2 regions of the Bradyrhizobium sp. OAE829 genome follow, and region 2 is predicted to be linked to the other one. Evidence: riboswitches for the same ligand, from Rfam matches in the RefSeq annotation. Region 2 holds a riboswitch; the other holds the start of a gene.
What was found. A riboswitch is a leader RNA that binds a small molecule or an ion and turns the genes downstream of it on or off. The one in region 2 is predicted to bind S-adenosylmethionine.
Positions count from the first base shown of each region.

Region 1 (7,065 bases), 300 kb from region 2:
ATCGGCCGCGCTGAAGGCCGTGACATCGTGCAGCACGGCACGCGGCCGGACGGCCAATTGATGCGTTGGAGTTTTTCCGAGATCACACCGAACTCGTTCCTGTGGCGCGGCGAGATCTCCGCGGACAACGGCGCGAGCTGGCGTGTCAATACCGAGTTCACCGCCAAACGGAAGCCTTTGTCATTTTGAGCATCCTTTCCGAAAACCGGCGGCCACTTTTCCGGGATCATGCTCTACCGTGATCTTTCGCACAGATCGGCAAGCCTCCCTTTCCTAGCGTCACCAGTTGCGCCCGGATGGCACCGCCTCCGCGGGCCGCGGCGCATTGGGAGGTCGAACCATGACTGGAACTGACAAGGTTGTGTGTCAGGCGGCCACGCTGTTGCTGCTGTTTGCCCTGACGACGACGCCGGCGAAGGCGCAATTCGCCGGCTTCGGTGGCGGCGACGACATGATGACGCAGATGGCGCCGATGCTGGAAATGATGAAGGCGAAGATGGGCAAGCGCCGCTTCGGCATGATGATGCAGACAATGGGCCCGATGATGGGCCGCATGATGGAAGGCGGCGGCGGTGGTTTCGGCGGCATGATGGGCGGCGGTAAAATCCCCGGCGGCTACGGTGGCAGCAATGGCGGCTATGGCAGCGGCATGGCCCACGGCTATGGCGTCAACATGGGTGGCGTGGGCGGCGGCGACATCATGGGCATGCTTGGCGGCGCCGGCGGCAGCGAGATGATGAGCATGATCCCGCAGCTGATGCGCATGGCCAATATGGGCGGCGGCCGTCACAGCCGGCGGCATCGGCGGCGCTGAGCTACAACAGCGCCGGGCGAGCCTTGGCAAGGGGAACGCGTTTCGGTCCCCACCGCGTCAGGATCACGCTGAGGCAGGACAGCAGGCCGAGCAGCATCATCGATGCGGCCGTCAGCTTGAAGAAGTCCATGGCGGTGGCGTTGTGCGTCGACAGCCACCAGCCGCCGATGACGATGAACACCAGCCGCGCGGTCTGCGCCAGTACGGGGCCAAGCACCTTCGCCGCGCCCTGCGATGAAAAATAGCAGGTCGTGGCAAGGCCGAGGAAGGCATACATCGGCGCCGCCGTAGACAGATACTGCCGGCTTGCCGCGCGCACGCCCGCATTGTCGGTGAAGAGATTGACCCAGATGTCGGGGAAGATCGCGATCAAGGTCGCCAACGCGCCGACCCCGACAAAGGCCACACCGCCCGCGATCCAGCAGATCCTGCGGGCCCGCGCGATGCGCTTCGCACCGATCGCCATACCAACCATCGGCACCGTCGCGATGCCGACCGCGAAGGCGATCGACGTCAGCATGAATTCGAGCCGCGCGCCGATGCCGTAACCGGCCAGGATCTCCGTGCCGAAACCCGCCAGCATGTAGGTGAAGATGCTGATGGTCAGCACCGATTGCAGCGGCGAGAAGCAGGCGATGGCGCCGACCTTGAGAATGTCGATGAACATCGCCCAGCGAATCCGCAGGCCGACGATCCTGGGAACGATGCGCGCGCGGCCGGAAAACAGATACCATGACATCACGGAGATGCTGATCAGGTAGGCGATCAGCGAACCGGCGGCGACGCCGCGCATGCCGAATTGCGGGATCGGCCCGAGGCCGAGACCGAGCGTGCCGCCAAGGATGATCTGGCAGACGGCGGAAATGAGCATCAGCAGCGAGGGCAATTTCATGTTGCCGGTGCCGCGCAGGATGCCGGCCATCGTGTTCATCAGCCATGGCACGACGGCACCGCCGAAGAATATCTGCGTGTAGCCGATCGCCTGCGTCAGCACGTTGCCGCGGCCGCCCAGCAATTCAAGCAGCTTCGGACCGAAGATCAGCATGCCCAGCATGAAGACGAGCCCGAAGCAGAGGCCGATCAGCAAGGCATGCGCAGCGAGCACCGACGCGCGCTCGGTATCGCCGGCGCCGAGTGCGCGCGCGATCGCGGACGCGACACCGCCGCCCATGGCGCCGCCCGACATCGTCATGGTCAGGATCACGCAGGGAAACACCAGCGCCATCGCGGCCAGCGATTCCACCCCTAACCGGCCGATATAGGAGGTCTCGGCGATCACCACACAGGTGCCGGCCGATAGCGCAATGACGTTGGGCCAGGCGAGCCACAGCAGCGTGCGCAGGATCGGACCGTCGACCAGCGCGTTCTTCGCCGGCGGCGGCGGCGGCGGCAGCGGGCGCTCTTCCTCGTCGACGGGAATTTCGGCAACGCCGATATCGGACATTTCTGCTCCCGCGCGCGAAAGGCAATTCAGAGATCGCGCACCCATTCAATATTTTGGGCGCATTATCTCGCTGCGCCAGGATGTTTCCTAGCACGGCAGGCGCTGATTCCGCGTGCGCGAAACGCAATGGGCCCCTGCGCGATTGCAGGCGGGCGCACTCCCCTAGCCGATCGACCAGACGAACGGTGCCTTTCCGCCGGCTGGCGGCTTCAAATGCACGGGAATATGGCGGCCGCAGCCGGCCGCCAGGCCCTCGAACAATCCCCGCAGGACGCTGGCGCAGGCCGGGTGATAATCGCCGACATCGGCCATCAGCTTCCAGCTCTGCTGCCGGATTTCGAACGTGCCGTCGGACTCGCTGATCTCAACCGCATCATCCTGCGCCTCGAACAGCGCACGCAGGAAGCTGGCAAATTCCTTCGGCCCGCCGCGGCCCGCCCCAAGGTTTTGCGAGATCTCGTCGAAATATTGCATGCCGATCAGCTTGCCGGTGAGGTGCAACAGATATCGGGCATCCTCCGGACCGAAGCATTGCACCATCACGGGAGCCGCGGTCTTCACATATTCCATCGCGTAGTTGCGATAGGCCTTTTCCAACCGCGGCTTCGGCCAGCTTGCAACAGGCAATGCCGGCGCGGCGGCGGGATCGAAGCGCGGCGCTTCGAGATGCCGCGCGAACACCATCCGCGCATCGAGATCGAGCGGGTGATCGTATTCGTAGTAATAGCCTTCGAGGCCGTCCTGGCCTTCGACGCTTTGCTTGGTGCAGACGAAGCCGAGATTGAGATTGCCGAGCGCCACGCCGTTATTGCCGTGCCAGCCCCGCAGCATCGCGCGCGACACATCGCCGGGCACGCCGCAGATCGCGGTGCCCCGCCAGATCCAGCGCGGCGGCGGATAACGGATCCAGGCCTTGCGATCGGTCTCGTACATGTATTCGACATGGACGCCGCCGATCCAGTTGGAGAGATAATGATACTGCGCAGCCGCGACCGCCGGCGGCAGATGGCTGAGCCCGAGTTTTTCCAGCCCCGGCAGGAAGCGTTCCTGCTGTTGGCGGCGAAACACCCGGAACACGAATTCGGCGGCATCCGCCGTACCGCGCCGCGAGACCACGGTGAGAACGAGGCCGGTGAAAAACGCGTGGTAGAGATCAGCGATGCTGCGCCACTTCGCCCATTGCGCTTGCTGCGATTGCTCTTCGGACATGCTCTCTCCCGCGCCGATTTTCTTGTTGAGGGGCGAGCATATATCAGCCGTCATTGCGAGCGCCAGCAATGACGGAGGATCGTCCTCATGGTGAGGAGCGCGTCTTCGCACGTCTCGAACCATGAGGCCACAGACGGGCCTGCATCCTTCGAGACGCGGCCAAGAGGCCGCTCCTCAGGATGAGGATGTCGAGGATTGCAGGCTACACCCTGAAATGCTTGCTCAGCTTCAGGCCCTGCGCCTGATAGTTCGAGCCGATGCGCTGGCCGTACATGGCATGGGGCCGCGCCAGCATTTTTTCGTAGACCAGGCGGCCGACGATCTGTCCGTGCTCGAGGATGAACGGCACCTCGCGCGAGCGCACTTCCAGCACCGCGCGCGAGCCCTGCCCGCCGGCGCCGGCATAGCCGAAGCCGGGATCGAAGAAGCCGGCATAATGCACGCGGAATTCGCCGACCAGAGGATCGAACGGCACCATCTCGGCGGCGTAATCCGGCGGAATCTGCACCGCCTCTTTCGAGGCCAGAATATAGAACTCGCCGGGATCGAGGATCAGGCTGCCGTCCGGGCGCGCCGCGATCGGCTCCCAGAATTCATCGACCGCATAGCCGCCGCGGCGGTCGACATCGACCACGCCGGTGTGGCGCTTGGCGCGGTAGCCGACAAAGCCGCCGGAATTCGCGCCGCTTAGATCGACGCTCAGCGCCACGCCATTGGCGAGATCGGCGTCGTCGATATCGACCAGCCGCTCGGCCTCATGCAGCGCGTCCAGCTCGTCCGCGTTGAGGATGGCGTCGCCGGTGCGAAAGCGCACTTGTGACAGCCGCGATCCCTCGCGCAGCAGCACCGGAAACGTCTTCGGGCTGATCTCGGCATAGAGCGGCCCGTGATAGCCGGCGCCGATCATGTCGAAGCGGCGGGTACCGTCAGCGATCACGCGGGTGAAGACGTCGAGCCGCCCGGTCGAGCTCTTCGGGTTGGCGGCGGCGACGATCTCCGGCGGCAGCGCGAGGCTCTCCAGCAGCGGCACGATATAGACGCAGTTGGTTTCCAGCACCGCGCCGTCAGTGAGGTCAATCTCGTGCAGTTTCAGCTCGTCGATACGCTCGGCAACCGTCGCACCCGGCCCCGGGAGGAAGCTCGCGCGCACCCGGTAGGCGATGTCGCCGAGGCGCAGATCGAGGCTGGCGGGCTGGATCTGGCTCTCGACAAAGGGATAGGCCGGCAGGATCAGGCCCGCATCCGCCATCGCCGCGATCATGCGGTCGGGCAGAATTCCGTTGGCGTCGGGCGGCAGCGTGAACGGCACGGCGGTCCTCAAGGGGCCCGGAAGGGTGACCCAAATGTCATCCAAACCTCATAAATATGGGCATTTAGGGGTTATCCGATGGCCGGCTTGACGAAAAGGGCGCGAGGGAATATCAGCATGACTTATCCCGTGGTGATTTGAGCCGGCCGGCTTGCAGCCACGTTAAATAAGTCGCTAAACAGGCCGGGGACACGTGTGATCCCGGCCTGTGGAAATTTTTCCAGGCCGGTTTTTTGTGACCATTTTCAATGGTGGTCACGACGGAGGTCACATGCCTGAGGCTAAGTCTACCACCCGCTATCGTCCCGAAACCCGCCTTGTCCATGGCGGCACGCTACGCTCGCAATTCGGCGAGACGTCCGAGGCGCTGTTCCTCACCCAAGGCTACGTCTACGACACCTCGGAGCAGTGCGAGGCCCGATTCAAGGGCGAGGAGCCCGGCTTTATCTATTCGCGCTATTCCAATCCGACGATCGAGATGTTCGAGCGCCGCATGATGCAACTCGAGGGCGCGGAAGCCGCGCGCTCGACCGCTACCGGCATGGCCGCGGTGACGACCGCGATCCTCGCACCGCTCCGGGCCGGCGACCACGTGGTCGCTTCGAAAGCCCTGTTCGGCTCCTGCCTTTACGTGGTGCAGGATCTCTTGCCGCGCTACGGCATCGAGACGACGCTGGTCGACGGTCTTGACCTCGACCAGTGGCAGCGCGCGTTGCGGCCGAACACCAAGTCCTTCTTCCTCGAGAGCCCGACCAATCCGACGCTCGACGTGCTCGACATCCCGGCGATTGCCGAGATCGCGCACAGTGGCGGCGCACGGTTGATCGTGGACAATGTGTTCGCCACGCCGATCTGGCAGAGCCCGCTGACACTCGGCGCCGACGTCGTGGTGTATTCTGCGACCAAGCACATCGACGGCCAGGGCCGCTGCCTCGGCGGCATCATCCTGTCCTCGGAAGCATTCGTCGCCGAGCACCTCCATAACTTCATGCGCCATACCGGCCCGTCGCTCTCGCCGTTCAACGCCTGGGTGCTGCTGAAGGGCCTGGAGACGCTGGCGGTGCGGGTGCGCGCGCAGACCGAGACCGCCGGCAAGGTCGCCGACGCGCTGGCGAACCATCCGAAGGTCTCGCGGCTGATCTATCCCGGCCGTGCCGACCATCCGCAGGCCGAACTGGTGAAGCGGCAGATGCGCGCCGGCTCGACCCTGGTCGGCTTCGAGGTCAAGGGCGGCAAGCAGGCCGCGTTCCGCTGCCTCAACGCGCTGCAGATCTCACGGATCTCGAACAACCTCGGCGACGCCAAGAGCCTCGTCACCCATCCGGCGACCACGACGCATCAGCGGCTGACGCCGGAGGCGCGCGCCGAACTCGGCATCAGCGAGGGTTTTATTCGATTCTCCGCCGGGCTCGAACATGCGGATGACCTGATCGAGGATTTTGTGCAGGCGCTGGAGAAGGCGTGAGCTGATTGCGAATGTAGCCACACAACAGGTGTCGTCCCTGCGAACGCAGGGACCCATAACCACAGGGCGTTGTGAGTTAGGGAAGCCATCGACCACTGCCTGTAATCATTTGGCCCGCGGCGTATGGGTCCCTGCGTTCGCAGGGACGACGGCGGTGGGTACCGGCGATAGCCGCAATCACATCGGCCGATAGGTCCGCACGTCGGACGGCACGTTGACGCCGAGCTTGATCTGGCCGACGGAGCGGATGATGTCGTCGCCGAGCAGTTGCGCGAAGCAGGCGTAGCCCCAGTCGCTCATGTGCAGGCCGTCGGCGATGACGAAATTGTCCATCGGGATCGCCTGCTTCTCGTGCCAGTCGCGCATCACCTCGAAGCGCGGGAAGATGCCGACCTTGCGCAGTTCGGCAACCTTGCCCAGCAAATTGATCATCTTGCCCGCGCTCTCCGCGCGTTCGTTGACGCGCGGCGAATATTGCGGATCGATCAGCACCAGATCCGCGCCGGTCGCCTGAATGCGCGCGACACCGTCTTCCACCAGCTTGATGGTTTCGGCCGGATCGAGATTGCGCAGCACGGCGTTGGTGCCGACCTGCCAGATCACCAGGTCCGGATGCATGTCGATGACCGAGGTCTGCAGCCGCTTCATCATTTCGGGCGCGTCCTCGCCGCCTTGGCCGCGATTGATCACGGTGATGTCGGCGGTCGGGTATTGCCGGTGCAGCTGCGCCGCGAGGCGGTTGGGATAGTTGAATTCCGGCGAGGTCGCGCCGAAGCCCGCGGTCGACGACGATCCGAACGCGATGATCACCACCGGCTCGCCCG
Region 1 is NZ_JBEPOE010000001.1:3,655,071-3,662,135, forward strand. It holds gene ABIE49_RS17935 (hypothetical protein) at 1-189, shown strand, start outside; gene ABIE49_RS17940 (hypothetical protein) at 341-814, shown strand; gene ABIE49_RS17945 (MATE family efflux transporter) at 816-2,258, opposite strand; gene ABIE49_RS17950 (hypothetical protein) at 2,421-3,467, opposite strand; gene ABIE49_RS17955 (2'-deoxycytidine 5'-triphosphate deaminase) at 3,670-4,776, opposite strand; SAM riboswitch at 4,896-4,975, shown strand; gene ABIE49_RS17960 (O-succinylhomoserine sulfhydrylase) at 5,048-6,241, shown strand; gene ABIE49_RS17965 (SGNH/GDSL hydrolase family protein) at 6,419-7,065, opposite strand, start outside.
Region 1: linked by a shared signal. The riboswitch ahead of ABIE49_RS17960 (O-succinylhomoserine sulfhydrylase) and the one ahead of metX (homoserine O-acetyltransferase MetX) in region 2 are both predicted to bind S-adenosylmethionine.

Region 2 (7,065 bases):
GATTTCAGCTCGTCGGCATCACGTAGGCGTAGATCCGGCCGCGCGAGACCGGCGCTTCCCGGACGCGGTTGCCGTTGTTGCCGGAGATCATGATCGGGTTGCCCTTGGCGTCGATGCCGGTGATGATTCCGACATGGCCGCCGCCGCGGCCCCTCGTCATCACAGCGATGGCGCCGACCTGCGGGCCGGAAACGCGCTGGCCGTAGCTGGCGAACGATTTCGCCATGTCCGAGCCGGTGCCACGATAGCCGGAATGCTGCAGCACCATGTTCATGAAGCGGGCGCACCACAGGCTGCCGCGCCCGGTCGGGTTACCGCCAAGATACCGGCGCGCCTCGGTGACGACGTTGGAGGAACCAAAGCTCACCGGCGCCATCACGCCGCCGGGCGGCGTCAGGGTTGAATTGTGGTCGGTGAAGGTTGCGCTGGTATCGGCGTTGGCGTTGGCATCGGCAAAGCCGCCGGCCTGCATTTTCGCGACGCCGCGTTCCCAGCGCGACAGGCGCGCGATCTTCCGGTGATGGTGGCGGGCGTAATGCCGTGCATGGTGACCGGCGTGGTAGCCGCGGACGTGCCGCCCTGCGCCATGGTGGGGCCGGGCGGAGGCCGGCGCGGCCATGACGGCGATGGAGACCGAACACAACGCCAGCGCAAGGACACGAAGCGACCGGCGGAACGCAAACAACTGAAGCATCTTTGATCCTCGATGACAGACCCAAAATCCCGCAACGTTCGTAGACAAACGAACGCGGCGGCCGGTTTGAATTTTTGGCTGTGGCGAGAGGAAGATTTCATGCGGCGGTGCGGCAACGATTCCGGGGTGATTCCGCGAACATTTTGTGGCCAAAACAAACCGGCCTGCCGCATTGCGGCCCAGAGCATTAACTGCAATTTTCGGGGCCGGAGAACGCGCCAAAACCAAGAGGAACCTTCAATGCCCTATGCCGCCACCAGCGATAATGTCCGCCTGTATTTCGAAGAAGCGGGCACGGGAACGCCGATCATCTTCCTGCATGAATTCGCAGCCGACCACACCAATTGGGAGCCGCAGATGCGCTACTTCTCGCGCGGCCATCGCTGCATCGCCTATTCGGCGCGGGGCTATACGCCTTCCGACGTGCCACCGACATCAGACGTCTACACCTACAAGCATTTCTACACCGACGCGCTCGCCGTGCTCGATCATCTCGGGATCGCCAAGGCACATTTGATCGGCCTGTCGATGGGCGCCTATTCGTCGCTGCAGGTCGGCCTCAACGCCCCCGAGCGCGCGCTGTCGATGACGATGGCCGGGGTTGGCTCCGGCTCTGCAATCGAAAATCTCGAAGCCTTCCGCAAGCAATGCGTGGCCAATGCCGAGCAGTACGAAAAAATCGGCTCGGTGGAGGTCGCCAAGGTGACGCGCGAGGCGCCGAGCCGGATTCCGTTCCTGGTGAAAGACCCGCGCGGCCACGCCGATTTCTATGCCGCATTGTCGCGCCATGACGCCAAAGGCTCGGCCAACACTATGCGCAGTTTTCAGGGCGGGCGGCCCTCGATCTACACCCTGACGGACGCGATCCGCAACGTGCCGACACCGGCGCTGATCATCTGCGGCGACGAGGATGACAATTGCATCGAACCTAGCCTGTTCCTGAAGCGACATATGCCTGCGGCGGGGCTGACGTTCTTCCCTAAATCAGGCCACGTGCTCAATCTGGAGGAGCCGGCGCTGTTCAACGAAATGGTCGAGCGGTTCATCGCGCTGGTCGAGGCCGAAAGGTGGCCGGTGCGCGATCCGCGTTCGATGGGCTAGGACGCGGACTCATTAAGGCGCAGCCACAGCCTGATTGACGCGAGTTGAACGAAGGCACACGCCAGCTCTGAAATATTGCGCCTTTGTTCATCGCAGGAGATAGACTGACGTGTCCGATACCCAGAAACACACACCCGCACTCTCGACGGCTGGGCGCGACCTGCTGAGGCGAGGAAAGTGCTCAATCTCCAATGTAAGGCAATTCGGAGTTGATGGTCGAAAGACGCTCTTCTTGCTGCTTCTCCTTTTCGCGATCCCCGCGGGCGATTGCTCCGCGCAGACACCGCCGCCGCCAGTCGACGAACGTGCGTTCGAGCGCGTGCCGCCGACGGTGGTGAAGAGATTGGCGACCCGCTTTTCGCTAGGCGCATTCGCCGGCCGCTTCGAGGAGACGCCGCTCGGCGCGGTCCGCAAAGCCGTGGGCGAAGGGACCATTAAACACCAGGGCCACGCTGGAGGTAGCATCTATTGGCTGTGCTATAGGCGCGCGCAGCATCGATTATGGGTCGTGTCCCACGGAGAGATGGGCGGCCCGGACCATCGCGTCACAGAGATCGTTGAAGAGCTCACCGAGAAAGACACCGAGACCTCGACCGATTGCGCCATCATCCCGGAAAAGTTCTCGCCCGTCGTCTTCGACGGCAAGCTGCATTTGGGTATGTCGCGTCAGGAGGTAATCAAGGCGCTGGGACCGCCGTCGAAGTCGGAAGCTGCTCAGATCGTGTATTCTCACGCGGGAAAGCTCGCAAACGGTTTCGATGAGACCGCTTGGCTCATTCTCCGATTTCGTGAGGAAAAGCTCGTGTCCATGCGCGGCTTCAAGACCACGACGAATTGAAGTGGCTGCCGGATCAAAAGTTCGACCTTTGCGGACTCCCCGATGCGCAATTGCGCATCGGGGAATGACGACGGGGTTACTTTGAGCCCCTTGTCAGCAGGAACACGCCCTGCTCGCCGAACATGTTCCAGAACCACCACGGCAAATTCAGCCGCAGCGGGCGGCCGTAGAGATCGAGCGCGACCGCGCGCTCCATCTTGACGTTGATCTCGGCGCAGAGCTGCACGAAATCCTTGATGGTGCAGAAATGGATGTTCGGCGTGTCGTACCAGGTCGCCGGCAGGTTTTCGGTGCGCGGCATGTGGCCGCCGACCAGTAATTGCAGCCGCATCCGCCAGAACCCGAAATTCGGGAACGAGACGATGGCGCGATGGCCGATCCGCAGCAGGTTTTCCAGCACCACTTTCGGCTGCCGGGTCGCCTGCAGCGTCTGCGACAGGATCACGTAATCAAAAGCGTCGTCGGGATAATTGACGAGGTCGGTGTCCGCGTCGCCCTGCACCACCGCAAGGCCCTTGGCGACGCAGCGGTTGACGCCCTCGCGCGACAGTTCGATGCCGCGGCCGTCGATGCCGCGGCTTTCCAAGAGCTGCAGCAATTCGCCGTCGCCGCAGCCGACGTCGAGCACTTTGGAGCCGCTCTGCACCATTTCGGCGACCAGCAAATGATCGCTGCGATAGTTCCCGGTGCGGCCGGGTGTGACGCCCGTGAGTGGCAACGTCTGTTGGATACTCATGACGCAGCGCCATCATTTTCGAGGCCACGCGCCTTGCCAGCGGACTCCAGGAAGGCACGGGAGATGTCGAAGAATTCGGGCACGTCGAGCAGGAAGGCGTCGTGACCGCGATCGGTTTCGATTTCGGCGAACGACACCCGCGCGCTCGATGCGTTGAGCGCATGCACCAATGCCCGCGATTCCGAGGTCGGGAACAGCCAATCTGACGTGAAAGACACCACGCAGAACCGCGTCTGAATGCCGGAGAACGCCTTCGCCAGCACGCCGTCATGATCGGCGGCGATGTCGAAATAATCCATCGCCCGCGTCAGATAGAGATAGGAGTTGGCATCGAAGCGCTCGACGAACGACGAGCCCTGATAACGCAGATAGCTTTCGACCTGGAAATCGGCGTCGAACGAAAATGTCGGCAGATCCCGGTCCTGCATCCGCCGTCCGAACTTGCGATGCAGCGCGGCGTCCGACAAATAGGTGATATGCCCGGCCATCCGCGCCACCGCGAGGCCACGATGCGGATGCGTCCCCTGATCGACATAGCGTCCACCATGCCAATCCGGATCGGCCATTACCGCCTGCCGGCCGAGCTCGTGGAACGCGATATTCTGCGCCGAATGGCGCGTGCTGCACGCGGTCGGGAGCGCGGAGAACACGCGCTTCGGATAGGCCGCGGTCCATTGCAGCACCTGCATGCCGCCCATCGAGCCCCCGACAACACAGAGCAGCGTGTCGATGCCGAGGCGGTCGAGCAGCATGGCCTGCGCCCGCACCATGTCCGGTATCGTGACGACCGGAAAATCCAGTCCCCACACCTTGCCTGTCGCGGGGTTGGTCGAGGCCGGACCGCTCGAACCCATGCAGCCGCCGATCACGTTGGAGCAGATGATGAAATACTTGTCAGTGTCGAGAGGACGGCCAGGACCGACCATGATTTCCCACCAGCCCGGCTTGCCGGTCAGCGGATGCACATTGGCGACATGCTGATCAAGCGTCAGCGCATGGCAGATCATGATGGCGTTGGATCGCCCTGCATTGAGCTTGCCATAGGTCTGGTAGGCGATCTGGAAGGGCGCCAGATCGATGCCGCAATCAAGCCGCAACGGTTGATCGGCGCCGAACGCCGCCACCAGCGAACTCGGATGGTCCGCCTCGTGCGCGCGCTCCTCGGTATGCACCGAGGGGCTGGCTATCGACTGAACGTTTGTCATTTCGGCCACCGACCTCCCAAAGGGAGGCCCTCCCGGACAGAAATCAGGCCATAAAAAAACCCGGCCTGAACAAAGGTTCGACCGGGATCACTTCTGTCCCCGGCCTGTTTAGCGAGTTGTTTAACGTGGCTGCAAGCCGGCCGGCTCAAATGACCACGGAATGGGCTAAAGCTAGTCCGAAGGGAGCTTTTCGTCAAGGCGGGCCATGGTTAACCGGCCCGGCGCGCCATCATTGCCGATGTTTCTCTTTGCTTTCGGCGGCCGTCTTTCCTAATCAATGCCCTTGTATTTGCCGGTGATTTCGGCCCCCGGCGCTAAAGGCTAGAACATGTCCAAGGGACCCTCGAAGGCACCCCCCGCCCCGCCCTCCCTCGCGGTGCTGCGCAAAGAGATCGACAGCATCGACGAGCAGGTTCACCGTTTGTTGATGGCGCGCGGCGACATCATCGATCGGCTGATCCAGGTGAAAGAGACCCAGGAGGTCGGCTCCGCGTTCCGTCCGGCGCGCGAAGCCGACATGATGCGGCGGTTGGTGGAGCGCCATCGCGGCATCCTGCCGATCGACACCATCGAGAGCATCTGGCGCGTCATCATCTCGACCTTCACCTACGTCCAGGCGCCGTTCTCGGTGCATGCGGACGTCTCGGTCGGCGAATCCGCGATGCGGGATTCGGCGCGGTTTCATTTCGGATTCGTGGTGCCATACGTGGCGCATTTCAGCGCGCAGGCCGCGGTCGAAGCGGTCTCCAAATCGAAGGGCGATCTGGCGCTGGTGTCGGCGACGTCGAGCCGGACGCCCTGGTGGATCGAGCTCGAAGCCGATGGCGCGCCAAAGATCATCGCGCGGGTGCCGTTCCTCGAACGCGCCGACCATCCGGCGGCGTTGCCGGTGTTCTTGGTCTCGCGCGTCGCCGACAACGCCATGGTGATTGAGGTCGAGACCTGGAGCGTGCGTGTCTCCGGCTGGAACGCCGAGACCGCCCGCGCGCTGGCGCCGCTCGCCGAGATCGTCGCTGTCCCCGATACCGCCTTCGACGGCGCCGCGCTCTTGGTGTCGATATCAGGCACCGGGCTGGAGAAGATCAAGACCGCCCTGATCGAGGCCGGCGCGTCGGTGCGCTCCGCAGCCCTCGTCGGCAGCCACGCAACACGCTATACGGTGCCCCCGAACGGGGCGGCCAAATCCTGAACAGACGCCCTACGATCCGGAGCCAGAAGATGTCCCGCCCCGTGCCGAACCCCGGCATTCTCGATATTGCGCCCTACACCCCCGGCAAAAGCCCGGTGGCCGAGCCGGGCCGCAAGGTGTTCAAGCTCTCCGCCAACGAGACGCCGTTCGGCCCGTCGCCGAAGGCGATGGCGGTCTACAAGGAAGCGGCTGGTCATCTGGAGGACTATCCGGAAGGCACCTCGCGGGTGCTGCGCGAGGCGATTGGCCGCGCCTTCGGGCTCGATCCGAACCGCATCATCTGCGGCGCCGGCTCGGACGAAATCCTCAACTTGCTGGCACACACCTATCTGAAGCATGGCGACGAGGCGATCTCGACCAGCCACGGCTTCCTGGTGTACCCGATCGCGACCATGGCCAACGGCGCCAAAAATGTCGTCGCGCCCGAAACAAATTTCACCGCCGATGTCGATGCGATCCTGAAGCTGGTCACGCCGCGCACCAAGATGGTGTGGCTCGCCAATCCGAACAACCCGACCGGAACCTACATTCCGTTCGACGAGGTCAAGCGGCTCCGCGCCGGACTGCCTGATCATGTGCTGCTGGTGCTCGACGCCGCCTATGCCGACTATGTGTCGCGCAACGATTACGAGCTCGGCATCGAGCTGGTGGCGACCACGGAAAACACCGTGGTGACGCATACGTTCTCCAAGATTCACGGGCTGGCATCCCTGCGGATCGGCTGGATGTTCGGCCCGGCGAACATCGTCGATGCCGTCAACCGCATTCGCGGCCCCTTCAACGTCTCGACGCCGGCGATGCTGGCGGCGGTGGCGGCGATCGAGGACACCGCGCATGTCCAGATGTCGAAGACATTCACGGAGCAATGGCGCAACTGGCTGACGGAAGAGATCAGCAAGCTCGGCCTCAAAGTGACGCCGAGCGTGGCGAATTTCGTGCTGATCCATTTCCCGCAGGAAAAGGGCAGGACCTCGGCGGACGCCGACGCTTACTTAACAAAACGCGGCCTGGTGCTGCGGGCGCTGAACAATTACGGCCTGCCGCATGCGCTGCGCATGACCATCGGCACCGAAGAGGCCAACCGCCTCGTCGTCGATGGCCTCAAAGACTTTATGGCGGGCAAGTGAGCATCAAGTGAGCACTGAACCTCTCTTCAAACGCGTCGCGCTGATCGGCTTCGGCCTGATCGGCGGCTCGATCGCCCGCGCCGCTCGCGCGCAGGGTCTCGCCGGCGAGATCGTCACGTCAGCGCGCTCGGCCAAGACCCGCGCGCGGGTGGAAGAATTGCGCGTGGTCGATCGC
Region 2 is NZ_JBEPOE010000001.1:3,357,250-3,364,314, forward strand. It holds gene ABIE49_RS16385 (TIGR02594 family protein) at 5-694, opposite strand; gene ABIE49_RS16390 (alpha/beta fold hydrolase) at 935-1,795, shown strand; gene ABIE49_RS16395 (hypothetical protein) at 1,905-2,633, shown strand; gene metW (methionine biosynthesis protein MetW) at 2,710-3,369, opposite strand; gene metX (homoserine O-acetyltransferase MetX) at 3,366-4,574, opposite strand; SAM riboswitch at 4,662-4,741, opposite strand; gene ABIE49_RS16410 (chorismate mutase) at 4,903-5,763, shown strand; gene hisC (histidinol-phosphate transaminase) at 5,793-6,890, shown strand; gene ABIE49_RS16420 (prephenate/arogenate dehydrogenase family protein) at 6,898-7,065, shown strand, end outside.